DNA from 4 places in the Halomonas sp. hl-4 genome. Region 3 is predicted to be linked to each of the others. Evidence: predicted binding sites of a transcription regulator. Region 3 holds the regulator's gene; each other region holds the start of a gene.
What was found. The regulator FNR, encoded in region 3, switches genes on or off when oxygen is low (the NO sensors DNR and NnrR bind a similar motif). The targets are predictions, from matches to a motif close to TTGATNTANATCAA.
Positions count from the first base shown of each region.

Region 1 (7,842 bases), 1.4 Mb from region 3:
TGGCGCCACCCCCAGGCTGCCAGCCCCAAGGTGGTGACCAGCCAGAGCAGACCCAGCACGGCGGCCATAACAAGAGCCGCACCAGGGAGCCAGAAAGCAACAAAGGCAACGATGATCACGCTGCCGAGCAAGGCAACCAGCGGCGGTATGAGCACGCGTAGGTAGAAGTTGTCTAACGTATCGATGTCCGAGGTAAGCCGCGTCAGCCAGTCACTTGCCCGCTGTCGGCCCAAGGTCAGATCGTCGAGTCGGGTCAATTGACCAAAGACGTGAAAACGCAATTCTGCCAGCAATGCTAGCACGCTATTGTGGTTATAGACCCGCTCAACGTAGCGCGAGACGGTACGCGACAAGGCAAAGAAGCGTATGCCACCCCCGGGTACGTAGACATCGAGCGACACGGAAAGCCCCAGCGCCAGGGCAATGCCGGTTAACGCACTGGCGGTGATAAACCACCCGGATAACCCCAGCAGTGCAACACCGGACAGGAAGGTGGCGCCAGCCAGCAAAGCGCCCAGCATCAGGGCGCGACGCCGTCGCGTCAGCAAGCGCAGCCAGGGTAAAAACTGGCGATAAATTGCACTCAAGCGGGCACCTCCTGAAGCTGGCCGTTGTCCACGCGAAGATGGCGACTCGCCGCCGCTATGACGGCAGGATGGTGAGTGGCGACAACCAGCGTGCGCCCTTCTTTCGCCCAGTCAAACAAGGCCTCAACGACCGCTTTTTCCGTGGCGCTATCGAGCCTGGCGGTAGGCTCATCAAGCAGCACCAAGGGCGCACGGCTCAAGTAAACGCGTGCCAGGGCAAGCCGTTGTGCCTGACCACCGGACAAGCCCACCCCACGTTCGCCAAGCACAGTGTCGAGCCCTTGCGGAAGCGCATTCAGCACTTCACTGAATCCCGCACGCCTTAACGCCGACTGCATGGCCTCTTGCGTCGCTTCGGGGTCCGCCAAGCGCAGGTTATCGGCCAGACTGCCCTGCAGAAGACATGGCTGCTGATCCAGCCAGGCGACTTGGTTCGTCGCCGCATGACGACACGCGCCCTGGCTCGCGCCAACAAAGCCTGCCAGCAGCGCCAGCAGCGTTGACTTTCCACTACCCGACTCGCCGCTGACCGCCACCACATCACCGTGCCGTACGGTCAGATCCAACGGGCCCAGAACGACACCTCGGGCCGCATAGCTGACTTCAACCGCTTCAAGCTCCACCAGCGCTTCCGCGTCTTGAGTAGCGGGCGGAGAAGCAGTCCTCATGACAGGCGGCTCATTGAGCGTATTGACGATACTCTCTGCAGCGCCTAACGCCGCGGCACGGTCGTGATAGTGCATGGACAACGTTCGCAACGGCTGGAAAAACTCGGGCGCCAGCAGCAACACGGCCAAACCGGAAAACAGCGTCAGCGAAGGCGCAGGGCCATACTCGATGTAACCGAGCAGGCCAAAGCCCACATACATGGCCACCACAGCGATGGCCACCGACGAGAAAAACTCGAGGACTGCCGATGACAGAAAGGCCAGCTTCAGCGTGCGCATGCTCAAATGACGATAGTGATCAGCCGCCTGCCAAACGTCTTGCTGGGCGGCGGCCGTATGACCGAAAAGCTGGAGCGTGGTAATCCCGCGTACGCGGTCGATGAAATGCGCCGACAGCCGTGCCACCGCCGCGAACTGATCACGGTTCATGCGTTCAGCCCCCATGCCGACCAGAGCCATGAACAAGGGAATCAGCGGCGCCGCCAGCAGTAGAAAAATGGCGGCCAGGTAATCCAGCGAGACCACCACCGCCAGGATGACCAGCGGCACCCATACGGTAATACGCATTTGCGGATGGAAACGCGCAAAATAGCCGTCCAGGGCGTCAACATGCTCGAGGGCCTGGGCGGCAATGGCACCGCTTTGCTGAGTGGTCAACCAGACAGGCCCCAGCGCCGTGACTTTGTCCAGTAGCTGCGAACGCGCGTGACGTCTTATCCGCAGGCTGGCCTCCAGGCTCAGGCGCTCCGACGCCCACTGGCAAAGCGCTCTTCCGACAACGGCGACGGCCAACAGAATGAAAACTGATGATAAATCACGGGGAGCGCGGTCATGCACCATCAACTGATCGATCAACCACGCAAGGCCCGTGACTATCAAGACGGTCTGAAACCCCGCCAGACTACCGAGGAACGCCGCGCCCCTCAGTCGCTTGCGTTCCAACGATGCAAGCGACTGCAACCAGCGGCGCGGCGTTAACCCGTTTTGCTCAGATGTTGAGGCCATGGGCTCAGTGATAGCCCTCTCCTACACGCACCTTGCCGCGAAATACCCAGTACGTCCATGCCGTATAGGCCAGCACGATGGGGATGACGAACAGCACGCCGATAAGCAGGAAGAGCTGCGATTCGGGTGCCGAGGAGGCGTCCCAGATCGTGTAGTTGGGCGGCACAATGACCGGCCACTTGCTCGCGATCAGACCCAGGTAGGTAAAGATGAACAGGCCTAACGAGGCGACAAACGGCAGGCCTTCTTCCTGACGTTTAACGGCCCGGTAGAGAACATAAGCACACACCATGGCAAGGATCGGGAACACCCAGATCAGATGAATCTGGTTAAGCCAACGATCGCGCACTTCGGGGCTAACCAGCGGCGTCCACAGACTGACGATGCCAAATACGACCAGTACCGCCACCAATAGCTTGGGTGTGATGCGATAGGCCCACTGCTGGATGTAGCCTTCCGATTTGAGAATCAACCAGGTAGCCCCCAACAGGGCATAGCCCGCCATCAGGCCCAGGCCGGTCAGCACGGTAAACGGCGTTAGCCAGTCGAGGGCGCCGCCCACATAGACAAAGTCTTCAACGGCAAAACCCTGGATGTAGGCGCCGACAACGGCCCCCTGGGCAAAGGCCGCAACCGCCGACCCGCCGCAGAATGCTATGTTCCACCAATGGCGGTTTTTCTTGGATTTGAAACGGAATTCGAAAGAGATGCCGCGGAAAATCAACCCGGCCAGCATCAAAAACACCCCAATATAAAGCGCCGGCAGGAACACCGAATACACCAGAGGGAAGGCGCCCAGCAGCCCGGCACCGCCAAGGACCAGCCAGGTTTCATTACCGTCCCACACCGGCGCGACCGAGTTCATCATCACATCACGGGATTCGTCGTCGGGCGCGAAGGGAAACAGTATCCCCAGCCCCAAATCGAAGCCGTCCATGATCACGTACATGATAACGCCGAAGCCGATAATGCCGGCCCAGATTATTGCAAGGTCAAGGCTGATCATTTGCTCGCTCCTTCAAAATCACCATCGAACGGCGTATGGGCCGCTGAGAAAGGCCGTTTTGCCCGCTCGACTTCACCGGTTACTTCCGCAGTATCTGGGATCATGCCGTTACGTACCACACGGGTCAGGTAGTAAATACCTACCCAGAAAACGACGGTATAAACCGCGACGTATCCAATCAGGGTAAACAGCGCCATTCCGCCAGTGAGCGAAGGTGTCAGCCCCTGGGCATGGGTCATAACACCGTATACCAACCAGGGCGCGCGCCCCGCTTCGGTAACCACCCAGCCGGCAAGCACGGCAAGGAAAGGCGACACAATCATACCCACCAGCGTCTTGAGGAAGAGCGGCGATTGGAAGACGCGCCCCCTGCGGCGTAACAACAGCCCCGCAATCGCCACGCCGATCATCAACATTCCGATCGCCACCATCACGCGGAATGACCAGAACACCAGCGCCACAGGAGGCTGTTCGTCAGGGGCCGCTTCGCTGACGCCGGGAACTTCACCGTCGGCACTGTGCGTAAGCACGATACTTGCAAGGCTGGGGATGCCGATTTCGAAGTGGTTGGTCTGCGCCTCCTGGTCGGGAAGAGCGAACAGCAGAAGCGGAACGTTGGACCCGGTTTCCCAGTTACCTTCCATGGCCGCCACTTTGGTCGGCTGATGCTCGAGCGTATTCAGACCGTGGAAATCCCCGATGACGGCCTGCGCAGGCGCCAGGAACAAAAGCAGCCACAGGCACATCGAGAGCGCTTTTTTATTCGCCTCGACGTCGCGATTACGCAGCAGGAACCAGGCGCTGATTCCCGCCACCACAAAACCACCGGTCAGGAACGACGCCATCCCCATATGGACAAAGCGATACCAGAAGGAGGGGTTGAAGATTGCTGCCATCCAGGAAGTGATATGGAAATGACCGTCGATCATTTCATAGCCGGCAGGCGTCTGCATCCAGCTATTGGCGGAGAGAATCCAGAACGACGAGATGAAGGTGCCCACGGCCACCATGATAGCGGCAAACAGGTGGACCCCTTCAGGCACCTTGCCTCGACCAAACAGCAAGACACCAAGAAAGGCCGCTTCCAGGAAGAAAGCCGTCACCACTTCATAGCTCAGCACCGGCCCCAGGAAATTAGACGTTGCATAGGAGAAGTTGCTCCAGTTAGTACCAAACTGGAACGACATCACAATGCCGGTTACCACGCCCATGCCGAACACCACGGCAAATACCTTGGTCCAGAACAGCGCCAGGCGATCCCAAGCCTGGTTGTCCGTTTTATAGAACAGACCGTGCAGTACGGCGATATAAGACGCTAGACCGATCGTAAACACGGGGAAGATGGCGTGAAAGCAAACGACAAACGCGAACTGTATTCGCGAGAGTAACAGCGGATCGAGCTCCATAATTCGCTCCTAAGGCCTGAATGAACTCCCCTCTTGCGAGGGCGTGTAACAAGCTTAGTTGAGCCGCTATCGGTCACGCTTTATTCTTATAGTTACTAAGCTTATCGATTACCAACCCGTTAAGTTTACAGCTTAGAAGGCCCGTACGCGGCATGAGTTTGGGTATTTACCTGTGTCCCGTTGACGCAGATCAATTTTTAACGATCAGGCAAGCGTTTGTTAAAAAACTTAGTGACTTACGCGAGCACCACCAAGCTCACCATATAGCCAGTGTAGGCAATAAACAGGGCTAGTAAACCACCCCCTTCAAAGCGGTTGATGCGCCGTGGGCGACCCCGCCAGGAAAACGCAAAGATCATCATCAGCACGGTCATGACCAGCATGACGCTCCAGTCACGCTGAAGCACTTCCTGCCCGGTTTCAATCGGGGCGATAACACCCGCCAACCCCACCACGGCGAGGCTGTTAAACAGGTTCGACCCCACCACATTCCCCAGCACCATGTCATGTTCGTTGCGGCGCAGCGCCGTAATCGACGACGCCAATTCCGGCAGGGACGTACCAATGGCCACAACGGTCAAGCCAATAATCAGATCGCTGATACCAAAACGCACGGCGATCTCGATGGCCCCCCACACCAGCAGCCGCGAGCTGGCGATCAACAACACCAAGCCTACCAGCGTCCACATCATGGCTGTGCCACGGGACATCGGCTTGCTATCGAGGGTTTCGGCCACTTCAGAGACAAGCGCATCGTCCTGCTGGCCTCGCGAACGCACAATGCTGACAACGATAAATACCAGCAGCGTCAGCAATAGACAGACAGCCTCCCAACGGGCCACCCACCCATCGAGCAACATCAGGCCGGTTACCAGCATTACCACCAGTAACAACGGCATTTCTTTTCGGATGACGCTTGAGTGAACAGCCAAGGGGGCAAGCAAGGCCACGAAACCCAGCACCAGTCCAATATTGACGATATTCGACCCGTAGGCGTTACCCACCGCCAGCCCCGGGTTGCCCTGCATGGCGGCAAGAACCGACACCATCATTTCCGGGGCCGAAGTGCCAAAGCCAATCACCAGCATGCCGATCAATAGCGGCGATAGCCCCAGCCAGCGGGAGGTCGCCGCTGCGCCGTCAATAAACTTTTCAGCACTCCATATAAGTAGTATCAAGCCAACGACAACGGCGATGAGAGCAAGTAACATAAGATTCCCTTTGGTGACATATTCCAAGGACAGTCGTGATAGTTGGAGGTTGAAATTCTCGGCAGCCTCTGACCGGCGATATCGACGGAGCCGATCATTGTCCATTCACCGCTTTAGGTCAACGGTAAAGAAGCTACTGGGACACCAATTTTATCTGAAAATTGACAGACTTATCACCGACAGCGTATTGGTTTAGTTTCTCAACATGAGTGGGAACATTATTTGTCACAGCACTGGCTCCCTAAACGACCATCGTTGCATGTCAATGCGCCGCTGGTTGACCAGCAACCACCTGAAATCCGCACTCAGCGGCGACGCCTGCGCGCCTGCCACGAATGCGACTGGGTCTCGGCCCTACCACCACTCAAATCAGGCGAAAAAGCCAGCTGCCCACGATGTTCACATGTGTTAGTGAAACGCCATCGCTATCCAGCACAACGCAGTATGGCACTCGCTGCGGCATCGCTTATTGCTCTCTTGCTGGCGGTCTCCTACCCGTTTGTGAGTTTCAGCTATAGCGGAGTAAGCAACCGTATCGAACTTTCCGAAACGGCTAGTACGCTCATAACGTTTCATCAACCCGTGGTCGCTATTGGCGTTGTCATGACCATCGTAGTGCTACCTGCCGTGTATTTACTCGGCACCCTTTGGCTGCAATATGGTTTATTGCGTAACGATCCCCTGCCCTTTAGCCGATCAACGGCACGTTCACTAAGCCATTTAACTCCCTGGATGATGGCCGATGTATTTATTGTCGGCGCTTTGGTCAGCTTATTTAAAGTAGCCGGGCTTGCCGATATTGATCTTGGATTGGCTTTTTGGGCATTTTGCGTTTTTGCCATTTTGCTACTGATGACCGTTCAATCGATTGATGCGGACTGGATGTGGTTTGCCCTAGAAGGCGAGCCACTCGTCCCTGAGGGCACCCAAACAGGTATGTCAGCCGCTGCCCAGCGGCTTACCAGTTGCCCTACTTGCGGGCTAATTAATCGAATATCTCCGGACAGAAAACATCATTGCGTGCGCTGCCACGAGCGACTGCACCCTCGCTTGCCGCATAGTATTCAACGCACTTGGGCATTACTCGCCGCCGCTACGGTCATGTACATTCCTGCTAATATATACCCCATCATGACCACGACAAGCTTGGGCGATAGCTCACCGTCGACTATCGTTGGCGGTATTGTCGAGCTTATTCAAGCAGGCTCTTGGCCAGTGGCTGGCGTTATTTTTGTCGCCAGTATTATTGTGCCCGTCGGCAAGCTATGTGCATTGGCTTGGCTATGCACTGTTGCCAACCGAAGCCATGCCCTCAACGCCCAAACGCGGACAACGCTTTACCGAATCACCGAATTTATTGGACGCTGGTCGATGGTCGATATCTTTGTGGTCGCGATTTTAGTCGCGTTGATACGCGCAGATTCACTGATGACAGTCAACCCTGGGCCGGCTGCCCTCGCCTTTGGATCGGTGGTGGTCTTAACCATGCTGGCCGCAATGACTTTCGACCCACGTTTACTATGGGATGCGCCCATTACCAAACACCCAGGACGCCAAGCCGCCCGTAAGGAAATAATTGATGGCTGACGAAAACAATGTTCACTCCAATGAGCCACATAGTGATGCGGCTTTGCACCGAGCCAAACCCGGCCCCCAGACACGGCTCTCGCCTATTTGGATTGTGCCCATTGTCGCCTTAGTCATCGGTTTATGGCTGGTGTACGACAACTATTCTAGCCGCGGTACGATGGTTACCTTAACGATGGAGAACGCCGAAGGTATAGAAGCAGGTAACACACTGATTCGTAGCCGCAATGTGGAAATTGGCCGCGTGCAAAGCGTTCAGCTGTCTGATGATCTTTCTCAGGCGGTATTGCGAGCGCGCATTCAGCCTGAAGCAGAAGCCATGCTGCGTGAAGATAGTCGCTTCTGGGTGGTTAAACCGCGCATTGGGCGTGA
Region 1 covers NZ_LT907845.1:744,520-752,361, forward strand. Annotated here, with positions in the region: gene cydC (thiol reductant ABC exporter subunit CydC) at 1-587, opposite strand, end outside; gene cydD (thiol reductant ABC exporter subunit CydD) at 584-2,260, opposite strand; gene cydB (cytochrome d ubiquinol oxidase subunit II) at 2,265-3,266, opposite strand; gene CPH17_RS03705 (cytochrome ubiquinol oxidase subunit I) at 3,263-4,672, opposite strand; gene CPH17_RS03710 (calcium/sodium antiporter) at 4,909-5,883, opposite strand; gene CPH17_RS03715 (paraquat-inducible protein A) at 6,139-7,470, shown strand; gene pqiB (intermembrane transport protein PqiB) at 7,463-7,842, shown strand, end outside.
Region 1: a site for FNR is predicted at 4,853-4,866, ahead of CPH17_RS03705 (cytochrome ubiquinol oxidase subunit I). Genes of this name have one in related genera too.

Region 2 (7,842 bases), 1.8 Mb from region 3:
CGGGGAAGCTCGTTTTCTAAGCCCTCCAGCAGCAGTTGGGTACCCTCATCTACCTTGCCGTGCCCAAACACGCCGGGGTGGCTCACCAACGTGACGCCTAGCGCATCGAAGCGCTTCCACACATCTTCCGAGGCGGCAGCCTTTACCGTGCGGGTCGCAAACAACGAACAGCGTCGGGCATTATCCAGCTTGTCGCAGCACATCTCGCGTTCGGCGAGCACCTTGGGCACTCGCTTGATGCCGCCATTATGCTCACCGACAATGTCTACCGGCGTATCGGCGGGTAACACTTCGCATAACCACTGCAGCCACCAAATACCCAACTGATGGGCTTTAGGCCAGAACAGCACCACGTCGCCTGTCAAATGCGCGCCGCTCTCATCCGCAAAGGGGGTAAATGCCAGCTTATCGCGAGCGCGCCAAGCGTTGAGCACGGCTAAATCACCACTGATCACGCCATATGACTGCTCAATCAGCCAAGGATCTAGCGGCGGGCCCACCACCCAAAGCGGCGCATGACGCGCTGGCTGTCGTTCTAATAGTTGGCAGGCGGGTGATTGAGCACTCATGCGACAGACTCCGGTTTGCTGAGGGTATAAAGCAGGTAGCGACCCAGCCGCCAATGGGGGTCGTATTGGCAATACTGCTTTTCGAGCGCCAGCAGTTTGTCACGCTCGGCGTCACTGGTCGGCGGGTGTTGAAGATAATCCTGGAAGATACGAATCCCGGCTACGGACTCGATAGTCAGATGGTGACCCGCGCTCCACTGCACTACCTGGTCGTGGGTCACCGGCGAGATTGGCGTAAGGCGCTGGCGCTTGCCCTGCCCCTCCAACCGGTCGCTCAGCGCCTTGTCCACGTTGCCCTTCAGCGCGTTGGAAAAACGCAGCGCATCGCGATTGAAGACCATCAGGCTCAACTGCCCGCCCGGCGCCAAAAGCGCCGCCAATGACGCCAGCGCCGCGCGCGGATCACCCAGCCATTCCAGCACGGCATGGCAGGTGATCAGCGGCCAGGGGCCGGGGTGCTCATCGGCCAATTGCTGCAACGGCGTCTGCCCATAGGTGATCGCCTGCGAGGAAAGTTCGTCGCATGCCGCATGCCACTGCCGGGCATAGGCCAGCATGTCGGCGGATGGCTCGGTCATTGTGACGGCGTGCCCTCGCTTGGCAAACCACGCGGCCTGCTGGCCAAGCCCACCGCCAACGTCCAGTACCGGCTGCTGGTTCAACTCCAGCATTTTCGGCAGCAAATGATCGAGCATGGCAAGGCGCAGCTCACCCCGCGGCGCCTGGTAGAGCGAGCGGGAAAACTTGTCCACCAGGCCATCGAAGTACCGATCCCCCGCTTCGCTTAATTCTTCAATTCGCTGCATGCCTGAAGCCAGTTGTGGTTTCAAAGTCGGCTAGTTTACCTTGCTTGAACGGTGCTTTCTGCCAAAACTAACGTACCATCTGGTCGATTCGCATGCCCCCCTGCGCTTACGCCACTCGCTGGCCAGCGCTCAGTAGTGTCCCAGTAACTTCCACCACAAACCGCCGACAATCACCCAGATAATGAGATTGACCACACTCATAATAAAGCCTGCTTTCCACCACTCACCCAGTGTCAGATAGCCTGAGCCGTAAATGACGGGAGACGTTCCTGTTGCGTAATGGGTCAAGGTCATCATGATAGATGAGGTAGCGGCCATGATCAGCACAAACGGCATGGGCGGGGCACCGAGACTTAGACCAACAGTGAGAAAGGCGGCCATCATTGCGGTGATATGTGCAGTGGTGCTGGCAAAAAAGTAATGGGTATAGAGGAAGGTCAGCACAAGGAGGGCGGAGGCGCCTGCCCAACCAATCCCCATCATGGTAATCCAGTCCTGCATATTTGCAGAGAACCAATCAACAAGTCCGGTTTCCTTAAGCTGGCTTGCCATCATGATGAGGGCGCCAAACCACAGTAGCGTATCCCAGGCATTTTTCTCTTTCAGTACATCATCCCAGGTTAACACCCCCGTCAGCAGCAGCATGGAAAGACCGATAAAGGCAGATGTTGTCGTGTTAAGAGTTACCGCATCACCCAAAAATATTGCCGGAATATCTGCCCACAGCAGGAGTAGTACCAAAAAGACGAACAGCATAATGCCTTCGTTTCGGCTTATTTTGCCTAGCTCCGCCAGCTTGTCCCGCGCTATTTGGGTGGCATTAGGCGTTTCCTTAATTTCTGGTGGGTAGAGCAGGTAAAGAATATAAGGCATCGCCAGGATGGCGACTAAACCAGGCAGTAACATGGCGACCGCCCACGTTAACCAACTCAGTTGGATCTCTGCGCCCGTAGCGGTCGCAATGAGTTGAACTGTCAGCGGGTTTGGGGCAGTAGCGGTGACAAACATCGCCGAAGTAATTGGGTTGCTGTGGTAATTCACTAAGGCCAGGTATTTGCCAATTCTGCCAGAAGTATTTTCTTCTGGGTGTGAGTCAAAGCTGTGGGCAATCGAGCGCATAATGGGGTGGATAATGCCGCCGCCCCGGGCAGTATTGCTGGGTGTTACTGGGGCAATGGTAAGCTCTGAAAAAGCGAGGCCATAACCAATGCCCAGTGTACGCTTACCGAAGATGGATATGAAGTAGTAGCCGATACGCGCTCCTAAACCGGTTTTTATCAGCCCGCGTGAAATCATAATCGCAATAGCAATTAACCAGATCAGCGAGTTGGCGTAACTGCTTAAGGCCACATCGATAGCTTCGCCAGGCGTATCCCCCGTAACGCCGCTTGCCGCAACAATAGAAATAGCAATAACGGAAATAGCCCCAATGGGCATGGCTTTACCGATAATGGCAACAATAGTGCCAACGAAGATAGCCAGCATCAGCCACGCGTTGGGCGCTAGGCCTTCTGGTAGGGGAATGACCAGCCATATCAGCAGGGTCACGGCCACCGCAATAATGGTTGGCCAGAGTTTGAAGGGCAGTGTCTGCATAATAGACCTATATAACGTTAGCGGATGTTAACGGTATGCTCTTGGGCAACAAAGCAGCGCCTAAGCTCTCCATGTAAGTCTAGTTTTCGCGAATGCTTACCTCTTGACCCACATCAATGATGGTTCAGTCTGGGTGATGTTGCCTAGTTTTATAGCGTTGTCATATTCGTTTAAAACGATCACGCAGTGCTTAGTGACTGCTCCCCGCCCTAGCGGGCGAGGCTTCCCACTTCTCAAGCAGCAACCGGCGACATGCCGGATTTACGCGAGCCTCCATGGGCAGAGACGGACAGCCCTTCCACCTTTAACTGAATAATACCTTGATGCTTGATATTAAGCGCCGCGTTGATGTCCCGGTCGTGGTGCGTATGGCAGGAGGAGCCCCCCACGACCGGATGTTCAACGGCATGGTCCATTTTGTGGTTCACCTTAGTTTTTACGACGAAGTATCGCCGCAAAGTGTTCGATGGCGACATGATCGGGCAGCTCCGGGAGGCATTTGAATCTGCTTGCGAGACACCAGACTGCTGCATCCTGGAGTTCGATCGTGAAGAAGACCATGTTCACCTGCTTGTTGAATATCCGCCGAAGCTGTCGATCAGCGTGATGATCAACAACTTGAAATCCACGTCCTCCCGGCGGGTGCGCTTCTTGAACACGCATATCCCGAGGTTGAGTAAAAGCAGCGCTGCTCTGTGGTCCCGGTCGTATTTTGCTTGTAGTGTGGGTGGGGCAACCATCGAAATGCTCAAGACCTATGTGCAAGGGCAAACGCCCCATAGAGAGCACAGGATTTGAGCATGACAGCACTTTGAGCTCGCAGAGGAACGATGTCTCAAGCGGCAACTATAAATTTCATGAATTACACCTACGTGTTGCTCTGCATCAATGCTTTAAAGCCCGCAACGTGTTTACTATCTGGCATCCTCTCACCTCGCTCATGTCGGAGAAACAATGGCTGCTCCCAACCGCATCAAGCAAACTGCCTGGCATGCCCTGGAGGTAGGTGAAGCGCTCAAGCAACTCGACAGCACAGCCGATGGCCTCAGCGTTCAGGCTTCCGAGCGCCGGCTAGCCACTCATGGGCCCAACCAGCTCGAACAAACGAAGGGTCGTCCCTGGTGGCAGCGGCTACTCGCGCAGTTCAATAACATCCTGATGCTGGTACTGATCGTGGCGTCCGTTGCCAGCTTGGGGCTGGGCCACGCCATTGATGCCGTCGTGATTTTTTGTGTGGTGCTGATCATTGCGCTGATCGGCTTCATACAGGAGGGCAAGGCCGAGAAGGCCCTGGATAGCATCCGCCGAATGCTCTCGCCCCAGGCCGCAGTGCTGCGCGACGGAAAGCGTCTGACCATTCCTGCCGAGGAACTCGTGCCGGGTGATGTTGTGCTGGTTGAGAGCGGTGATCGAGTCCCGGCCGACCTGCGCCTGTTGACGGCGCAGCGTTTTCGCACCGAGGAAGCTTCATTGACTGGCGAGTCCACGCCGGTAGATAAGCAGACCCAGGCGGTAGACGATGATGCCGACCTGGGCGACCGCACCTGTATGGCCTATGCCAGCACCATCGTCGTCCAGGGCAATGCACACGGACTGGTCGTCGAGACTGCGGCGCACACCCAGATCGGCCGGATATCGGAGATGCTGCGCGACGTCGAGCAGCTCAAGACACCACTACTGCGCCAGATTGACCGCGCCGGCCAGATACTTGCCTTGTTTATTCTCGTTGCCGCCATTCTCACGGGCGCTTTCGGCTTGCTGGTGCATGGTCAACCATTAGGCAACATGTTCATGGCCGCCGTGGGGCTGGCGGTAGCGGCCATCCCCGAGGGCATGCCGGCTATCGTCACCATTGGGTTAGCCTTGGGCGTGCAGACCATGGCTCGCCGCAACGCAATTATCCGGCGCCTTCCGGCGGTAGAGACGCTGGGCTCCATTTCGACGATCTTCTCCGACAAGACCGGCACCCTGACCCGCAACGAGATGACCGCCGAGACAGTCTGGCTACCCGAGGGTGCGATACGCATTGAGGGCACCGGCTTTTCCCCGCAAGGTCGTTTCTATTGGATGCAAGAAGACAAGCCGGCGTCCCGATTCATTGACCTGGATAAAGCTCATGAACTGCGCCACTTCCTGAAGGTTGCCGTGCTTTGCAATGATGCCGAGCTCGCCGAGGATGAAGGTCGCTGGCGGATCCATGGCGACCCCACCGAAGGCGCCCTGGTCGTCGCCGCCGCCAAGGCAGGGCTTGAGGCCGGTACGCTGCGAAGCGACCACGCCAGGCATGATGCCATTCCTTTTGAATCCGAACGCCAGTACATGGCAACGCTCCACGAAGCGCACGGCGAACGCCTTTTGCTGGTTAAGGGTGCACCCGACCGCCTACTTGAGATGTGCCATCAGGTGCGCGATGGAAACCAGCATAGCGAACTGGACGTAGCGCTTTGGGAGGAGCGTATCCAAGCGCTATCCTCACGCGGCTTGCGCGTCTTGGCACTGGCGGAGAAGCAGATCCACGACGACCGTGACCTGGAGGATGAACATGCCGAAGAAGGACTGGTGCTGCTGGGCCTTGTGGGGCTGCTCGACCCACCTCGGGAAGAGGCCATCACATCGGTGAAAGAATGCCTTGCCGCTGGCATTCGTCCGGTGATGATCACCGGCGACCACGCCGCGACGGCACTGGCCATCGCCAGACAGCTGGGTTTTGCCCATACCGAGCGGGCTATAAGCGGACGTGAGATAGAGGCCATGTCGGATACCGAACTCGAGGCCATCATTCTCGACGTGGACGTCTTCGCGCGCGCCGCACCAGAGCACAAGCTGCGGCTGGTGAAGGCAATGCAGGCCCGCGGCGGCATCTGCGCCATGACGGGCGACGGGGTCAACGATGGGCCAGCCCTGAAGCGCGCCAACGTGGGCGTGGCAATGGGCATCCAGGGCACTGAGGCTGCCAAGGAGGCCGCCGAGATGGTGCTGGCCGACGACAACTTCGCGACCATCGTCGGGGCCATCCGTGAAGGTCGCAAGGTCTACGACAACATTCGCAAGACGATCACCTTTTTACTGCCAACCAACGGCGGCCAGGGGCTGGCGATCATGCTCGCCGTGCTGGCGGGCACTACCCTGCCGGTCACGCCACTACAGGCGCTTTGGGTCAACATGGTCGTCGCAGTGACGCTGGGCCTTGCGCTGGCCTTCGAAGGGGCCGAAAAAGATATTATGATTCGCCCGCCACGAGACCCCGACGCCTCACTGCTTGATCTGTTCCTTCTCTGGCGGGTGGTTTTTGTCTCTCTGTTACTGCTGCTCGGTGTATTTGGAATGTTCGGCTGGATACTCCTGCACGGCGGCAGTGAAATGCTGGCGCGCACCGGTGCGGTCAATATGCTGGTAATGGGGAGTGCTGCCTATCTGATCAACAGCCGCTACCTGCTGCGTAGCACCCTCAGCCTGGAGGGCCTCTTCGGCAGTCGTCCGGTATGGATTTCCATCGGTACGATTGTAGTGCTCCAGCTCGTCTGGACTTACCTGCCCTTTATGCAGGTCATCTTCGAAAGCGAGGGGCTCCATCTTAGTCATTGGGGCGTTATCCTGATCAGTAGCCTTGCCATTTACCTGATCGTGGAGCTGGAAAAATACGTGCTGCGCGCCCGCGGGTGTAAGTGAGAAAACTTGCAGGCATTGATAGCTGAAGCTTTTGAGCCAGAGCAAAACTTAAAAAGCTATCGACATGCCCGCAGTCCAGTTCTGGCGACATTCTTGAAGCACGTGAAATTCATTTGTCTTTTGATTTACAAAACCTAAAAAAGGTCGATCTAGCTCTGGAGTGGCATTCGTTTCCAGCAACCAACTGAAAAACATGAAGGTCTCTTTCGCGGCTTTTTCGGCCTGCTCGAGAAGCTGAGTCCCCATAAGCTCATCTACAACAAAAAAATGTTGTTTATTGATATTAAATAATGGAGAAGCCCCTGGATACGACGGCTCGGCAACACAGGCGGAAAGATCCATTCGAGTAGCCACTTCTTTCAACCATTCAAGACGGTGGACGCACTCTATACCTATCGCGCTCATCAACCTGTTCACAGGTGGATCAATAGAAAGGAACCTTAGCGCTAGGCAGCGGTAGCGATTTACTTCCATTTTTTCATGCGAATAAGCCAAAACAAGTTGTTCTTGTGGCAAAAAGTTAAGTGCTGTTAGCTTATCCATGACTTTTTAACCTCGCTATAAATTAAGGACAGAGCCTAGCAACGGCCTGGCGACATCCTAAAGCAGAGCTAATAGGCCATTCCATGACTCCCATCAATGTTTATTTTATAAATAATAAAATTTAAAGATGGCGACACTACTTAATATTTAAGGATTAGCTTTAAATAACTTATAGCACATAGATTTTAACTAAAAAATCTCACACTAAAGTATTACCCATGTAATCAATAAAACCCAAAAACTAATTACCCCACATCAAAACCACAAAAAATTCCTTAATGTTAAAAATTTGACCTACATCAAAACAAACAACCCTATAACCTGCCAAAGAAAAAAGGACAACTATAATATTTAAACTAGCACAGGAGTAGAAAACACAATGTCAACACTTACCAAAGCGCATGCCGACCCCAAAGCGATCAGTGACGATACCCTGATTGATTTCTGGTATCAGTCTTGGCTAGAAACCACTAACTCGGTCGTCAAGCTGCAACGCATTTGGCTGGAAACCTTCAACGAAGCATTTCGTCACGAGCTTGACCTTATTTCAACAGTGGCTCCCCTTCATAGCAGACTGACACAGTGCATGCTCGGTTTCGATGGCCCCCCAACACTAACCTCTATGGTGTCCTGCTATCACAAAATCTCTGGAGACATGA
Region 2 covers NZ_LT907845.1:1,106,815-1,114,656, forward strand. Annotated here, with positions in the region: gene CPH17_RS05440 (methyltransferase) at 1-569, opposite strand, end outside; gene CPH17_RS05445 (methyltransferase domain-containing protein) at 566-1,375, opposite strand; gene CPH17_RS05450 (DASS family sodium-coupled anion symporter) at 1,505-2,971, opposite strand; gene CPH17_RS05455 (transposase) at 3,205-3,387, opposite strand; gene tnpA (IS200/IS605 family transposase) at 3,389-3,769, shown strand; gene CPH17_RS05465 (cation-translocating P-type ATPase) at 3,926-6,640, shown strand; gene CPH17_RS05470 (hypothetical protein) at 6,689-7,183, opposite strand; gene CPH17_RS05475 (hypothetical protein) at 7,563-7,842, shown strand, end outside.
Region 2: a site for FNR is predicted at 3,847-3,860, ahead of CPH17_RS05465 (cation-translocating P-type ATPase). Genes of this name have one in related genera too.

Region 3 (7,842 bases):
GGCCCCATCCCCTCAAGCCAAAAACAGCCGCTGACCTGCTTGGCGACCACCTCCGCCAGCGTCTGCTTATCGATGCTTGTTTCCTGCGGCCAGTGGGTTTCCACAACGCGGCCCTCCGGGCTGTTTGACTGAATGCGCCAACATCCACCTGGCGCTGCTTTTCTTGACGTAGCTCAACACGGGGTTGCCTGGCAGCCGCTACCCTTGCGTCAAGCCTTTGACCTGGAGCATGGCCCCATGCCTACCACCGTGAATGATGATGCTTCTGATAGCACCTTGACCACTTCAACGTGGAGCGACGCATTACTCCAGCGCTACGCAATAAGCGGCCCCCGCTATACGTCTTACCCCACCGCCCTGTCCTTTGACGAGGCGTTTACGGCCGACGATTTTACCTCTGCCCTGGCACGCAGCAACGACGCTCAACGAGCGCTATCGCTGTATGTACATATTCCGTTCTGCCGGAAGATCTGTTTCTACTGTGCCTGTAACAAGATCGCCACTAAGAACACCGCACTTGCCGAACCCTATCTGGCAAGGCTCGACCGTGAAATGGCGCTGGCAGCGCAGCCTCTCGACACCCGGCGACCGGTGAGGCAGCTGCACTGGGGTGGCGGCACACCAACCTTTTTAACGCTTGACCAGATGAGCGAATTGATTGACCGCCTGGATGCCCGCTTCGGTCTGTCCAGCGACCCCGAGCGCGACTACGCCATTGAAATCGACCCGCGCGAAGCCGATGTGTTAACCCTGCGTCATCTGCAATCGCTGGGCTTTAACCGGCTGAGCCTGGGCGTGCAGGACTTTGATCCTCAGGTACAGCGAGCGATTAACCGTGACCAGCCACGGGTACTCACCGAAACGCTGATGGACGAAGCCCAGCGACTGGGCTTCCGCTCGCTCAACCTGGACCTTATCTACGGTCTACCACTGCAAACGGCGAACAGTTTTGCACAGACGCTTCGCCAGGTCATAGAACTGAACCCGGCGCGCCTGTCGGTGTTCAACTATGCCCACCTTCCGGAGCGTTTTCCGCCCCAGCGGCGCATTCGCCAGCAGGACCTGCCCGACGCCGACGAGAAACTGGCCATGCTGCGCGTCACCATCGAGATGCTCACCGATGCCGGTTATGTGCATATCGGCATGGATCATTTTGCCCGACCGGACGACAGCCTGGTTCTTGCCCAGCAAAACGGCACGCTGCAGCGCAACTTCCAGGGCTATTCCAGCCACGCCCAGTGCGATCTGATTGGCTTTGGTGTATCAGCCATTTCACGCCTTGACGATTGTTATGCGCAAAACAACAGCCAGCTCAATCTTTACCAGTCAGCCATTGATCAAGGGCAGCTAGCCACACAGCGTGGCGTATGCCTGAGTCGCGACGACCTGATTCGCCGCGATGCCATTGAGCGCTTGATGTGTGACATGCAGTTGGATTTGGCGGCGCTCGGCAAGCGCTGGCAGATTGATGCCCACCAGTATTTCCGCCTAGCGCTTAGTTCTCTCGACCAGGCAAAGCGCGATGGACTAGTGGATATACAGGGCAACAAGCTGCGCGTTTCCCCTTTAGGGCGATTGCTAATTCGCCATTTAGCCATGGCGTTTGATGCTCGCCTGGCTAATCAGAGCGAACAGCGCTATTCAAAAATAGTTTGACGGTTGCTGCCCATATGCTCCAGCTTACATAATGAAGCCATGCGCCACTGACGGAGACTCTCATGCTGGAACCAATGCTCCAACGGCGTGCCATCCTACATGAGGCACGCTGTCAAACCTGCAGCTTAAGCTCGCTGTGCCTGCCATTAGCGCTCGAACTGGAAGATATAGACCAGTTTGATGCGATTATTCGGCGACGCGCCCCGCTCAAAAAAGGCGAGCAGCTTTTTCGCCAGGGGGAGCCGTTTACCAGCGTATATGCCGTGCGTTCAGGCAGCTTAAAACAGGTCACCAGCGAAGGCGGTGGCTTTGAACAGCTGACCAACTTCTATCTGCCAAGTGAACTGGTAGGCTTAGATGCTATCGATGAACCCCATTACCCCGGCAGCGTGGTCGCGCTGGAAACCACCACGGTATGCGAGATTCCGTTTGACCAACTGGATCATTTGTCTGAAAAGCTGCCCGAGCTACGCGGCCAGCTATACCGCAGCATGAGCAAAGAACTGCGTAATGACCGGCGAATGATGCGGCTGCTGTCCCGCAAAACCGCCGACCAGCGCCTGGCAAGCTTTCTGATCACGCTTTCCGACCGTTTTCGCCGCCGGGGCTACTCGCCCTACAGTTTTCGACTCTCGATGCCCAGAGCGGATATCGGCAACTATCTCGGGCTCGCTGTGGAAACCGTCAGCCGGATTGTAAGCCGCTTCCAATCTCAGGAAGTGGTGGACGTGTCAGGCCGCGAGGTACGCATTCTTGATATAGCGAGACTGCAGCAGCTTGCCGAAGAAGACGCCGCTCCCTAGCCAACAGTGAGCGCCTGAATGCGCCCCGCCATTAACTCAGCCTGTTTGGCTTCTAGCCCGGCGAAGTCAAACAGATCGCGGTCCGCAAGCTGCGAGGGCGCAACATTGGTGACGGCTTTAAACATACTTTCCAATCGGCCGGGATGTTTTTTATCCCAATCCGCCAGCATATCTTTCACTACTTGACGCTGTAGGTTGGGCTGCGAGCCACAAAGGTTGCAAGGGATAATAGGGAACGCCATTTGCTGGGCGTACTCAACGATATCCGCCTCTTTGCAGTACGCCAGCGGTCGGATAACGATGTTCTTGCCGTCGTCAGAAAGCAATTTGGGCGGCATTGATTTTAGCGTGCCACCGAAGAACATATTTAAAAACAGCGTTTCAAGAATGTCTTCCCGATGGTGGCCCAGGGCAATCTTAGTGGCGCCAATCTCTTCGGCAAAGCCGTACAGCGAACCGCGGCGCAAGCGCGAACATAGCGCGCAAGTGGTTTTGCCTTCCGGGGTTTTCTCTTTCACCACCGAATAGGTATCACGCTCCAGAATGTGGTATTCCACCCCGCGTTGCTCGAGATAGGTCGGCAACACATGCTCAGGAAAGCCCGGCTGTTTCTGGTCCATGTTGACGGCCACCAGCGAGAAGTTCACCGGCGCATTGCGCTGCAGGCTGAGCAGCATCTCCAGCATTGTATAACTGTCTTTGCCGCCGCTCAGGCAGACCATAACGCGATCGCCCTCATCGATCATGCGATAGTCAATGATCGCATTGCCCACTTCGCGGCGAAGACGCTTTTGTAGCTTATTGAACTCGCGTTTTTGTTTGGCTGCGTGGGATTCAGAAGCGACAGCCGCTTCGGGGAAGCCGGGTGCCGCATTAGGGGTCGCCAACGCTGGGTCAAAATGATCAAGGTGATGTTGCATGGTATAAGCACTGCCGATGGTAAAAGAAGCAACCGCTATTCTAGCAACTCCCAGCGCCAGCGCCCAACTGCTTGCCACTACAGGGCAGCATCCACCTCCGTACGCTGCAAGCGAAGATACAGCAGCGCGCTGGCGGTGGCATCTTCAAGCGCCCGCTGAGGCGCCTGGCTGGGCACTTGCCAACAGTTTAGCGCTCTGGCTAGCTCATCTTCTTGCTCAGCCTGGGGGTGTAAGCGGCGCAGATGGCGCTGGTGCAGCTTGGTGACATCCACCCGTGCATTGGGCAGGCCAAACCCTAGATGGCGGCGTAGCGCCTGCTCGAGCGGCGCGAGGCGCTGCTCAAGCTGCCAGCCGACGATCGGCCGGTTGCCGATAAACTCGACTAGCGAACGCAGGCTTTCAACATCGAGCGGTAGCGTGGTCTCCACGTTGTACAGCAACTGATGACGGCGCTCGGCGGCGTCGCTTCCTCGCGCGCCTTCGCTCAGCGCTGCAACCCATGCGCGACTGGTCAGGATTTGGTGATGACGCAGCGTTACCGCCGCGATGCTCATTACCCCATGGTGGGCAAAACACGAAAGCGCCACCAGTTCATTTCCTAGGTAAGGTTGGAAAAGCCACGCATAGGGAGAAGCTGCATAGCGGCGGCGCTCGCTTCCCCGGCGCAGCAGGCCGCCAAGCCAACCAAAGGGGGCATCTAAATAGTGTCGACTGATCACGAATACTCCAGGTGATAACGATGCGAGAGACGCTGTTTGAAATCTTTAACGATGTGCAGCGCTTCGCGAAGCAAATCACGCTCCAACGACGATAACTCCTGCACGACGACCCGGTTGGAGCGCTCCGGTTGGTTAACGGATGATCCGTCGGCGATATCATTGAGCTGCTGCTTAAGCCGCAACTCGGTAAACAGCGCTAAGGCTTCGCCTAGGTCGTCAGCAAAGCGCCGGTTGAGACGCCCGTCCTCGGCCAGCGCATCCAACCGGCCAAACGTCGAGGTGTCGTGAATACGCCGCTCAAGCGCCATGGTGCGAACGCCGTGAACGATGGGAAAAATACCGCCTTTTTTTATATCGATGCCGTGCTGGGGCTTCTTAAGCGAACCAAACAGCGTCAAGGGAGTAGAAAAACGCAGCGCAGTGCGGGCGAAATACGACAGCAGCAACTCGTCCCGGGAGCAACGCTCGAACAGCTCCTCACGGACGCTTTCCAGCAGGCTCGGGTTGCCCGCCACGCCGTGGGCGTCGAGCATGATCGCCAGCTTCATCAGGCTATCGCCGTCACGTGCGCTGGCCCAGCGCGCAATGCGCCCTTTCCATTCGCTTACCGTGGCCACCCAATCCGGGTTCGACACCATGATATTGCCCGGACAAGGCGGGTAACCCAGCTCAATAAGGGTGGCCGTGAGGCGCTGCATGTCATCCCCAACAGCGGGCCACTCAGCGTCGTCGGCCAGAATCAAGCCGTTATCCTGGTCGGTTTTGAGAATCTGCTCGCCGCGCCCCTCACTGCCCATGACCATCATGCAGCTGTGCTGCTGATGTGACGCATCAATAGTGAATTCCCAAGCCTTGCTCATGATGCGGCCATTCAAGGCTGCCAACAGATCCATGGCAAAACGTAGCTTCACCCCCTGCGCCATCAAGGCGTTGACCAGCTCCGGCGTACGGTGACTAGCTGCGGCCAGCGCCGACAAATCACCGGCCTGCTCCACCTGAAGGCTGACCACATAGCTGCGGCTTGAGAAATAGCTAAGTACGTCGGTCAGTTCGACCACACCAACGGCCTGGGCATTGTCCATCACCACGACCCGCGTCACCTTATGGCGCGTCATACTGACCAGCGCTTCAAATAAGTATTGGTCGGGCGTCGCCGTTACCAGAGTATATTGGGCGATATCAACAAGCGGTGTGGTTACGGGATGCTCCCCCAGCACAATGGCGTTTAGCAGGTCGGTTTTAGTCACCATGCCCAGTTGACTGGATGCATCAACCAGCAAGCTGTCAGCATGACTATCATTGAGCGTGCGCACGGCGGTGGCGACATCCGCATCGGCGGGCAGTAACAAGGGCGCGCGCATGCACTCACTGACGCGGGCCAGCATGAACCCTGCCATCGTCACGCCGCCTTCGGCGCGCTTTTCTGTTAACAGGCGTGCTTTATGAGCCAACGACTGGCGAAAGAATTGACTAAATTCGGGATACTCATGGCACAGTGTCTTGAATAGCGCTTTGGGCATCAGATAACACAAGCATTCCTGTTCCGCTTGAAACCGGTAGCGGCTTTTGCCGTTCAATATGCTAATGGCACCAAATAAATCGCCTGCAGTGTAATGCCCAATGCGCGATACTGATGACGGTAAGGTGGGGTCTAGTTCGGCAACTTCCCCCTTATGGATCACATACACGTATTCGCCCGCTTGGCCTGTCTCGACAATGATGTCGTGACGCTCAAAATAGGCAAGGTCCATGCCGCGACGCACGTGCTCCTTCCCCTCGGCATCCAGCAGCGAAAACGGTGGCTGGGAAAGGTCGACATCTACCATGAGCATGACCTCGTTATTATGATGCGGTGTAAGCGAACCTCGTTGACCTGAGGATGGTTGTCCAAGGCGTGTTAGTTAATAATGTCAAGCAGTCTAACGTTTAAGGCATCATTCGCCATTGGGTTAAAAACTGGCGTTAAGGAAATTCATTACCCGACTACTACTTTGGGTTATTGCGCTAATGTCTAACTACCTTTATTCACTTCGGTGTTGTGAAAAAGGCAAAACATGTCGCCACTTTTTGAATTATTAAAAACATGTCTAGGCCAGTTTCTGAACATAGCAAACATTGCCGTATCCCCCCCACCTAGACCATCGTCCCATGGCGCTAAGTAAAACTTATATGAATACACTAAAAGTCCATAAAAAAGCTCATTTTCAACTGATTGGCTACTTTTTGCTCACCACCAAAGTTTATTGATACCAAAGTCTGGGATTTATTTTTTCGCATTTATTGCCCACTATTGTCAGTGAGTCATGCAGGGTAATCGCACGTCATTGCACCACTCGAAATCCACCTTTTGCCAGGTGACGTGTTAACTAACAGCTGATTCATGACATCACTATAGCGAGTGGTTCCAAAAACGTGCGATTGATCTGATGGTTCAACCGCTATTTCGAGTGAACTTTCCAACCTAAAAACACAAGTGGAGAGCAACACAATGGCAGACGACAAATCCAATGCTGCTGAATACTGGAAAGCCAACGTCCGTACCATTATTGGATGTTTGGTAGTCTGGGCATTCGTTTCTTACGGCTGCGCTATTCTATTCCGCCCGCTACTTGCCTCTATTCCAGTCGGTGGTACCGACCTGGGCTTTTGGTTTGCTCAGCAAGGGTCAATTCTCACCTTCATCGTCTTGATCTTTTTCTACGCGTGGAAAATGAACAAGCTTGATGAAAAATTTGGCCTTGGGGAGTAAGCCGGTATGAGCCAATTTGCAATCAACCTACTTTTCGTGGGTGCCTCCTTTGCCTTGTATATAGGCATCGCGATCTGGGCACGCGCGGGATCGACGAAAGACTTCTACGTCGCCGGGGGTGGTGTTCACCCGATCACCAACGGGATGGCTACCGCTGCCGACTGGATGTCAGCGGCATCGTTCATCTCAATGGCTGGCCTGCTGGCGTCGGGCGGTTACGCCAACTCCACCTTCCTGATGGGCTGGACCGGGGGTTACGTTATCCTCGCCATGCTGCTTGCCCCTTACCTGCGTAAGTTCGGCAAGTTCACGGTACCCGACTTCATTGGCGACCGTTTCTACAGCAACACGGCCCGTCTTGTGGCGGTTATCTGTCTGATAGTGGCCTCGGTGACCTACGTTATCGGTCAAATGACCGGTGCGGGCGTGGCGTTCTCGCGCTTCCTGGAAGTGCCTAACACCGCTGGCATCTGGATCGCGGCCTTTATCGTCTTCCTGTACGCCGTTTTCGGCGGCATGAAGGGCATCACCTATACCCAGGTGGCGCAGTACATCGTACTGATCATTGCCTACACCATCCCGGCGGTATTCATCGCCATGCAGCTCACCGGCAACCCCATTCCCATGTTCGGCATGTTCAGTACGCATACCGAATCGGGCGTACCGTTGCTCACCAAGCTCGATGACGTAGTCAGTGCACTGGGCTTCCAGGACTATACCGCCGACGTCGACAACAAGCTCAACATGGTGCTGTTCACCCTGTCGCTGATGGTCGGTACTGCGGGTCTGCCCCACGTTATCATTCGCTTCTTCACCGTGCCGAAAGTGGCGGATGCTCGCTGGTCAGCCGGCTGGGCGCTGGTGTTCATTGCCCTGCTGTACCTCACCGCACCGGCGGTTGGGTCCATGGCGCGCCTGAACCTGATGACCACGGTCTATCCAGAGATGGCCGGTCAAACGGAAAACTACGCCGACGCCTCCGAAGAAGCCCTGCG
Region 3 covers NZ_LT907845.1:3,552,159-3,560,000, reverse strand. Annotated here, with positions in the region: gene CPH17_RS16705 (alpha/beta fold hydrolase) at 1-104, opposite strand, end outside; gene hemN (oxygen-independent coproporphyrinogen III oxidase) at 238-1,656, shown strand; gene fnr (fumarate/nitrate reduction transcriptional regulator Fnr) at 1,719-2,459, shown strand; gene ttcA (tRNA 2-thiocytidine(32) synthetase TtcA) at 2,456-3,379, opposite strand; gene CPH17_RS16685 (DNA polymerase III subunit epsilon) at 3,457-4,098, opposite strand; gene CPH17_RS16680 (putative nucleotidyltransferase substrate binding domain-containing protein) at 4,095-5,924, opposite strand; gene CPH17_RS16675 (DUF4212 domain-containing protein) at 6,587-6,847, shown strand; gene CPH17_RS16670 (sodium:solute symporter family protein) at 6,854-7,842, shown strand, end outside.

Region 4 (7,842 bases), 1.7 Mb from region 3:
CTTGGTTTTCCATGAACAAGTCTCGCACCGCTGTGGGAGCGACATTCAGCACGATTTGGCCGTTCTGCACAAATTGGCGCGGCACTTCAACACCGGGCTGAGTGGCATCCACGACGAGATGCGGCGTTAGCTCATTGTCTAGCAACCATTCGTAAAGCGCTCGGGCGATATAAGGACGGCTCGATTTCATCTAGACTCGCTCCTCCTAGAGACAAGGCCCCGCCACGCGAGGCCCAGGTGGGTTCAAGCACGCATCTCTTTTTCGCGCTCGTTCAACGCGGCCTTAAAAGCCTCGCGCTCAAACACCCGCGACATATAGCTTAGTAGCGGCTTTACCTGTTTTTCTGGCAGCTCAATATTCAGCGCCGGCAATCTCCATAGAATCGGCGCCAAGCAGCAGTCCACGAGAGTGAACTCGTCACTCATGAAATACGGCATATCTTCGAAAATAGGTGAAATACCAATCAAGCTCTCGCGCAGTTCTTTGCGTGCTTTTTCAGCGTCTTTTTTCCCACCGCTGATAATTTGCTCCACCATCGGACACCATTCGCGCTCAATGCGATGCATCCATAGGCGGCTCTGGGCACGCGCCACGGGATAAACAGGCAGTAACGGCGGATGCGGGAAACGCTCATCCAGGTATTCCATCATGACTTTCGACTCGTAAAGTACCAAGTCGCGGTCAAGCAGCGTCGGCACGCTGTTGTATGGATTCAAGTCGGCGAGCTCGTCGGGCACATTCTCGCCAGAGACATCGACAACGTCGACAGCCACGCCCTTCTCAGCCAGTACAATGCGCACACGATGACTGAAATGATCATCATTACCTGAATAAAAAATCATTGACGACCGTTTGGCCACAACACCCATGAAACCATCCTCGCAACGAATCAATCTTGGATAATAACACGTCCACCCCACCCTTGGGGAAGCCAACGCTCTGCATTACCGACAAGACTAACACGCAAAAAGGCGCACGGACCGGCCGCACGCCCTAGGTTGCCCTTTCCCATCACTTTCAGTGAATGTCGCGCCAGTACTCACGCTTGAGAAAATACGCAATGACGGCAAAAATAAATAAAAATATTAGCACCTTCGGCGCTAATGCCTGTGCTTGAAGTTTGGAGGGCTCGCCCACATAAGCGAGGAAGTTGGTCAGATCATAGACCTCACCTTCAAACTCCTCCGGAGTTAATTCCCCCTGCTCGGTAACCTCTAATGTATTGCAGTCGGCTTCTTCCTCGGAGGCTTCCTCTTCGTTACCCTCTGAGGCACTCTCTTCAGGGCATACCTTTTCTTGCACACCCTGCAAGGGCTCAAGCACGTTAGGCATGGCCACCAGCTCAAATACGGTGTTGTTAACCCCTGTGGGGCGCTCCGGATCCTGGTAAAAACTGAGCAGGTACGAATACAGCCAGTCAGTGCCGTGCAGTCGCGCTGACAACGTCAAATCAGGTGGTGGCGCACCAAACCAGGCCTCGCCGTCATCCTCGCTCATAGCCGTATTCATCTGATCATTGAATGCCATTTCAGGGGAGAAAATAACGTTGTCTTCAATGATATCCTGGGGAATCGCCAAATCCTCGGCAGCACGCGAGAACCGCTGGTATTCAAGCGAATGACACCCCATACAGTAGTTAACGTAAAGCTTCATCCCATTTTGCAGCGACGCCTTGTCTTGCAAGTCAGGCTCCATTGAATGAGGCGCACTCCCCCCCCCAGCAGCCATAACTGAGATGGGGGCCAGCGCGGCGAGCAGTGCGATCAGTGTTTTTTTCATTAGCCAGTCACCCTTTCTGGTACGGGTTTTGTTTTTTCTAACCGCGTATAGATCGGCATCAACAGGAAATAAGCGAAGTAGATCACCGTGCATAATTGGGCCACTAACGTTCGAGTGCCGGTTGAAGGCAACACTCCAAGCACGCCCAGCGTCACAAAGCTTGCCGCAAATAACGCCAGCATCAACTTGGAGATCCAGCCCTTATAGCGAATTGATCGCACGGGGCTGCGGTCCAGCCAAGGCAACACAAACATCACCGCAATAGCGGCGCCCATACACATCACACCCAGGAATTTTGCCTCCAGACCAAAAATCGAGAAAGTGATCGCTCTTAAAATGGCGTAGAAGGGCGTGAAATACCACACGGGGGCGATATGATCAGGCGTTTGCAATGGGTTAGCCGGTTCAAAGTTAGGCGTCTCTATGAAATAACCACCGCCTTCCGGGAAATAAAACACCACCACGCAAAACACAAACAGAAACACCGCCACGCCGACCAGATCTTTCACGGTGTAGTAAGGGTGAAAAGGTATGCCATCCCGAGGGTTACCGGCTTCATCCTTTTTCTGCTTGATATCGATACCGTCTGGGTTATTTGAGCCCACCTCGTGTAGTGCAATAATATGCAGCACAACCAGCGCCAAAATAACAATCGGCAACGCCACCACATGGAGCGCAAAAAAACGATTCAGCGTAATGCCCGAAATCAAGTAGTCACCGCGCACCCACTGCGCCAAATCCGGACCAATCGCCGGGATGGCCGAAAAGAGGGAAATAATCACCTGCGCGCCCCAATACGACATTTGCCCCCAGGGCAACAGGTAGCCCATGAATGCTTCGGCCATCAGCGTCAAATAAATCGCCATGCCGAAAATCCACACTAGCTCGCGGGGCGCCTTGTAGGAGCCATACAGCAAACCGCGAAACATATGCAGATAAATCACCACAAAAAAGGCCGACGCCCCTGTGGTATGCATATAGCGGATCAGCCAGCCCCATTCCACATCACGCATAATGTATTCAATGGAGTCAAAGGCCCCTTCAGCGCTCGGGTTAAAGCTCATGGTCAGCCAAATCCCGGTGAGGATTTGATTGACCAGCACCAACAGCGCAAGAGAACCGAAAAAGTACCAGAAGTTAAAGTTTTTAGGCGCGAAGTAATGAGACAGGTGGTCTTGAAATAGCTGCGTTGCCGGGAAGCGGTCATCCACCCAACGCATCAGGCCACGCAGGGCTTTAGCTTTATTCGGATTACCCATTAGGCCGTCTCCTCATCTTCGCCAACGACAATGATGTTATCGCCTTCAAAACGATAAGGGGGAACTTCCAGGTTGGTCGGTGCGGGAACATTGCTAAAAACACGCCCCGCTAAATCGAAGCGCGAGCCATGACAAGGACAGAAAAAGCCGCCGGGCCAATCGTCGACGCCAACGCCATCTGCGTCAGGCTCAGGACGATAAACAGGCGAACAGCCAAGATGGGTGCAAATACCGATCAGCACGCCAATTTCGGGACGGATTGAGCGCATTTGACCGGCACTATAGGTCGGCTGCAAAGAGGATTCAGAGTCCGGGTCAGCGAGACGATCAACAGCGAAGGCTTCGGTACGCTCGATCATCTCGGGCGTACGATTGATAATCCAGACGGGACGCCCCCTCCACTCGACCGTCATGCGTTGCCCTGGGGCCAATTTCGATACGTCCGCCTGAACAGGCGCCCCTGCCGCTCGCGCTTTTGCACTAGGTTGCCATGCCGACACAAACGGGATTGCGACTCCAACTGCCCCTACCGCGCCGACAACGGTCGTCGCCCCTACAAGGAAACGACGCCGCCCCTTGTTAACGCCGCTATTTGCCATCTCCGGTCTCCCCCACTTTTTCCTCGCCGCACCATTAAGCGCCTGGGCAAGGCTTGCTATTGTTATTTACTTGCTATGCATAAAGTTGGCTGGTCCGCATGCAACGCACGCTTAACATTCCATCATTAACGTACACCTTGTCGAGTTATTGTTGTAGCAAAAAAAAACGCCCAGGCCGATGGCCTGAGCGCTTTTCGCAGTGTTGCTGAAGCGTTGATTAACGCTTGGAGAACTGCGGGCGACGACGCGCTTTGCGTAGGCCGACTTTCTTACGTTCTACCTGACGAGCGTCGCGCGTTACATAACCAGCCGCACGTAATGTAGGACGTAAGCCCTCATTGTAGTCCATTAACGCGCGAGTGATGCCGTGGCGAATAGCACCGGCTTGAGATGAGCCACCGCCGCCTTCAACCGTGACGTAAATGTCGAACTGGTTGACAGTTTCGGTCAGCTCTAGTGGCTGGCGCACAACCATACGACCGGTCACACGACCAAAGTACTGGTCGAGTTCACGATTGTTGACGGTAATTTTGCCGGAGCCCGGCTTCATAAAGACGCGAGCGGTGGAAGTCTTGCGGCGCCCGGTACCGTAATACTGCTGTGTCATGGCGAAGATTTCCTCAGATGTTCAGTTCAAGCGGCTGTTGGGCAGCATGCGGATGCTCGGCACCAGCGTACACTTTTAGCTTTGAGTACATGGCACGGCCTAACGGACCTTTTGGCAGCATGCCTTTAACGGCAGACTCAATGATGCGCTCGGGAGCATGGTCGAGCATTTTATCGAACGTCATGGAGCGCAAACCGCCCGGGTAACCAGTGTGGCGGTAGTAGGTCTTGGCCTTCGCCTTGTTGCCGGTCACTTGGACTTTTTCCGCGTTGATCACCACGATGTAATCGCCGGTATCAACGTGAGGGGTAAATTCGGGCTTGTGCTTACCGCGTAAGCGGCGAGCAATTTCGGTAGCCAGACGACCGAGCGTTTTGTCCGTTGCATCAACAACGTACCAATCGCGCTGGACGGACTGCGGCTTAGCACTGAACGTCTTCATGGATGAAATCACCAGTTAAAATGTATTGGGTGCTACACACCGCCAAGCGGTATTGCACCATCCCTATTTTTTTTGGTTGTAGGTAACGTCCCTACAACGTGTAGCGAGGCGGCATTCTACAGGATGCCGCGCGCCAAGTTAAGCCTTAATGCGGTTGCCGAGCAATTTTCTGGGCGTCTTTTCCATCGACAAGCTCAAGAGGCAGCTATTTAAGCCGAATCATCAGGGCTTATGCGGAAGCGCCAGATACTCATGAGACTGCATTTCCTGCAGCCGTGAAAGCGTGCGCTGATATTCAAAGGTGAGCTTTCCGTCCTGGTAGAGCGATTCCACAGGGGCTTCGGCCGACATCAATACTTTGACGCCGCGGTCATAGAATTCGTCGACCATGTTGATAAAACGCCTTGCCTGGTCATCGTCAGCGCCGCGCATTGCGGGCACGTTAGAAACGATAATCGTGTGGAATTCCCGCGCCAGCTCTATATAGTCATTTTGACTTCGCGGCCCATCACACAGCTCGGCAAATTCAAACCAAGCGATATCATCGTGCAATCGGCGGGTCGTCAGCACACGTTGGTTGATTTCAAGGGGCGCATCCTCCTCCCCAGGTTGTCCGGCAATCTCACGAAAACTACGCGAAAGCTCTTTCTCGGCTGCCTCATCCAGCGGTGTATGAAAGATTTCAGCGCGTTCCAAAGCTCGCAGGCGATAGTCAACGCCCGAGTCCACATTTACCACACGACAATGGCGATTAAGCAAGTCGATCGCCGGCAGGAAACGTTCGCGCTGCAAGCCATCTCTATACAAGTCGTCAGGCACGATATTCGATGTAGCCACGAGAACAACACCTCGCTCAAAGAGGGCCTCAAGCAGATTCGCCAGTATCATGGCATCGGTAATATCTTTGACGAAAAACTCATCGAAACAAATCACCCGCGCCTCATTGGCGAACTTGCTCGCTACCAACGTCAGGGGATTTTTTTCACCTTTGTAGTGAGTCAATTCATTATGAACACGCTGCATAAACCGATGGAAGTGAGTACGCATTTTATCGGCAAATGGAAGCGTCTCGTAAAAGGTATCCACCAAGTAAGTCTTACCCCGGCCGACCCCGCCCCAAAAATAAAGCCCTTGGACACTTGGCGTGGCGGGCTCAGATACTGTGTTTCTTTTGCCCAGCAGGCCCGCCACTTTGGCTTTTAGCCCTTTATTGGCAAGAACCGTTTTCGGCACCGTTGATGGCGTCGACAGCAATGCATCGTACAAGCGTTGCAATTGAGCAACCGCCGCTTCCTGGGCAGCGTCATACTCGAAACCTTCGCGCTTAAGGTCTTCCCGATAACGCCCCATTGGCGTTGCCGCTCTATACGCTGGCTCACCACCGGCCGACGTCGCGCTCATCGTTTAACTCTCCCGTTATTTGCAGTTTGAGGTTGCTGAAAAGCACCAGACGAGCTGAAATAAAGCACTAATTATACGTGGTTACGCTTGCCAACGCATGAGCATTGACCCAACCATCATGAAGACGCCTATAATAGCGGTCGACTGTTATACGCGCTGCACGATAAGCAGCGGCAGGCATCAAGGGAGATAAATGTGGAAAGCGAGCCATTAACCTATGCAGCAATAGGCCTTGTGATCGGCTTAATAATCGGTGCAGGATGCTACCGGTTACTGAGTAAAAGCCAGCGTCAACTTGCATCGCTGCGCCAGACGCTACTTGAGCGTGAGCATCAGGTCGCATCACTCAAAAACGGTGTGAGCAATCAATTATCCAGTGTCCACGAATCACTAGCGGCCATACGTCAAGAAACCGACGAGCTGGAAAAAAAGCTCCACGATGATGCGGGCCAATGGCAGCTAGATAAGTTGACACACCACCCAGCCGAACTCAGCGACCTGCGTCTGACAGCCGATGCAGCCGTTGAAAAACCCAATGAGCCTGCTATGCCTCGCGATTATGCCGATGGAAAAAACGGCACGCTATCCGAAGATTTCGGTCTTAAAGATAAAGACGCTGACGAGGACACGGCAACGCCTCCGCGTTACTGAGATTGAGCCCCTCAGTTGCATTACCGAGGGGCCGAGGCTTCACGCAGGGTTATCAATATCAACAAAGCGGTGTTGTATAGCGTATTCGTCCGCTAACCACTCGCCCAGCGCCTGAACACCATAGCGTTCAGTCGCATGATGCCCTGCCGCCACATAATGAATGCCCATTTCTCTAGCCAAGTGGGTGGTTCGCTCAGAAATCTCTCCGGAGACAAATGCCTGAGCCCCACCTTCATAAGCCGCGCTGATCATGTCTTGCGCACCGCCCGTACACCAGGCAATACGCTCTATGTCGCCCACCTCTGGAGCTTCGATCAACAGGGGCTCACGCTGCAACATTTGGCCTATTTGCTCTGCAAAGGCGGTTGCGGACAGTGGCTTGGCAACACGCCCCGCCCATAGCAGACCCTCGCCAAACTCTCCATCCAAACAGCCTTCGACTTTCCAACCAAGACGCTTGGCAAGCTCCGCGTTGTTACCCAACTCGCTGTGGGCATCTAAAGGCAAGTGATATGCCAACAGATTTATCTCATGATCAAGCAACGTTTTAATACGCTTGTGTTTCATTCCGGTAATGGCGACCGGCTCGTTCTTCCAAAAATAGCCATGGTGAACAATCAGCATATCGGCTTGCCAACGCACCGCCTCGTCAAGCAGTGACTGACAGGCCGTCACGCCGGTCATAACCCGCGTCACCTGCTCACGACCCGCCACTTGAAGGCCGTTAATCGTAAAGTCCTTAAACTGTGAAGCTCGCAACTGATGGTCGCAGGCCGCCACTAATACATCGCGTTGAATCACCGTCACTCCTTTGGATCTGCAAGCACCCATGAGATATAAACCAATAAAGTGTTACCATTTACAAGTGTAAAACTGACGACCGGTCAGTGCTAATATTTAGACGTTTCCCAAGGAATCCCCAATGCGACGCTTTGTGCTGCCTTATGTATGGCCCATCATTACTGGCTTTTTGCTGGCAGCTTTAGTTTTGCTTGCGTTTCCTGAGCGCTTTCCACTGCCTTTTCAAAGCTCGCCGACCCAAATCGTAGAGCCACCGCCCGCCTTAGTGACCACGGCAGATCAAGATACCGACCCTGACCGAG
Region 4 covers NZ_LT907845.1:998,522-1,006,363, forward strand. Annotated here, with positions in the region: gene CPH17_RS04910 (ClpXP protease specificity-enhancing factor) at 1-190, opposite strand, end outside; gene sspA (stringent starvation protein SspA) at 244-870, opposite strand; gene CPH17_RS04920 (cytochrome c1) at 1,019-1,780, opposite strand; gene CPH17_RS04925 (cytochrome b) at 1,780-3,039, opposite strand; gene petA (ubiquinol-cytochrome c reductase iron-sulfur subunit) at 3,039-3,638, opposite strand; gene rpsI (30S ribosomal protein S9) at 3,856-4,245, opposite strand; gene rplM (50S ribosomal protein L13) at 4,259-4,687, opposite strand; gene zapE (cell division protein ZapE) at 4,910-6,088, opposite strand; gene CPH17_RS04950 (YhcB family protein) at 6,284-6,739, shown strand; gene CPH17_RS04955 (Nif3-like dinuclear metal center hexameric protein) at 6,779-7,540, opposite strand; gene CPH17_RS04960 (Do family serine endopeptidase) at 7,662-7,842, shown strand, end outside.
Region 4: a site for FNR is predicted at 3,709-3,722, ahead of petA (ubiquinol-cytochrome c reductase iron-sulfur subunit). Genes of this name have one in related genera too.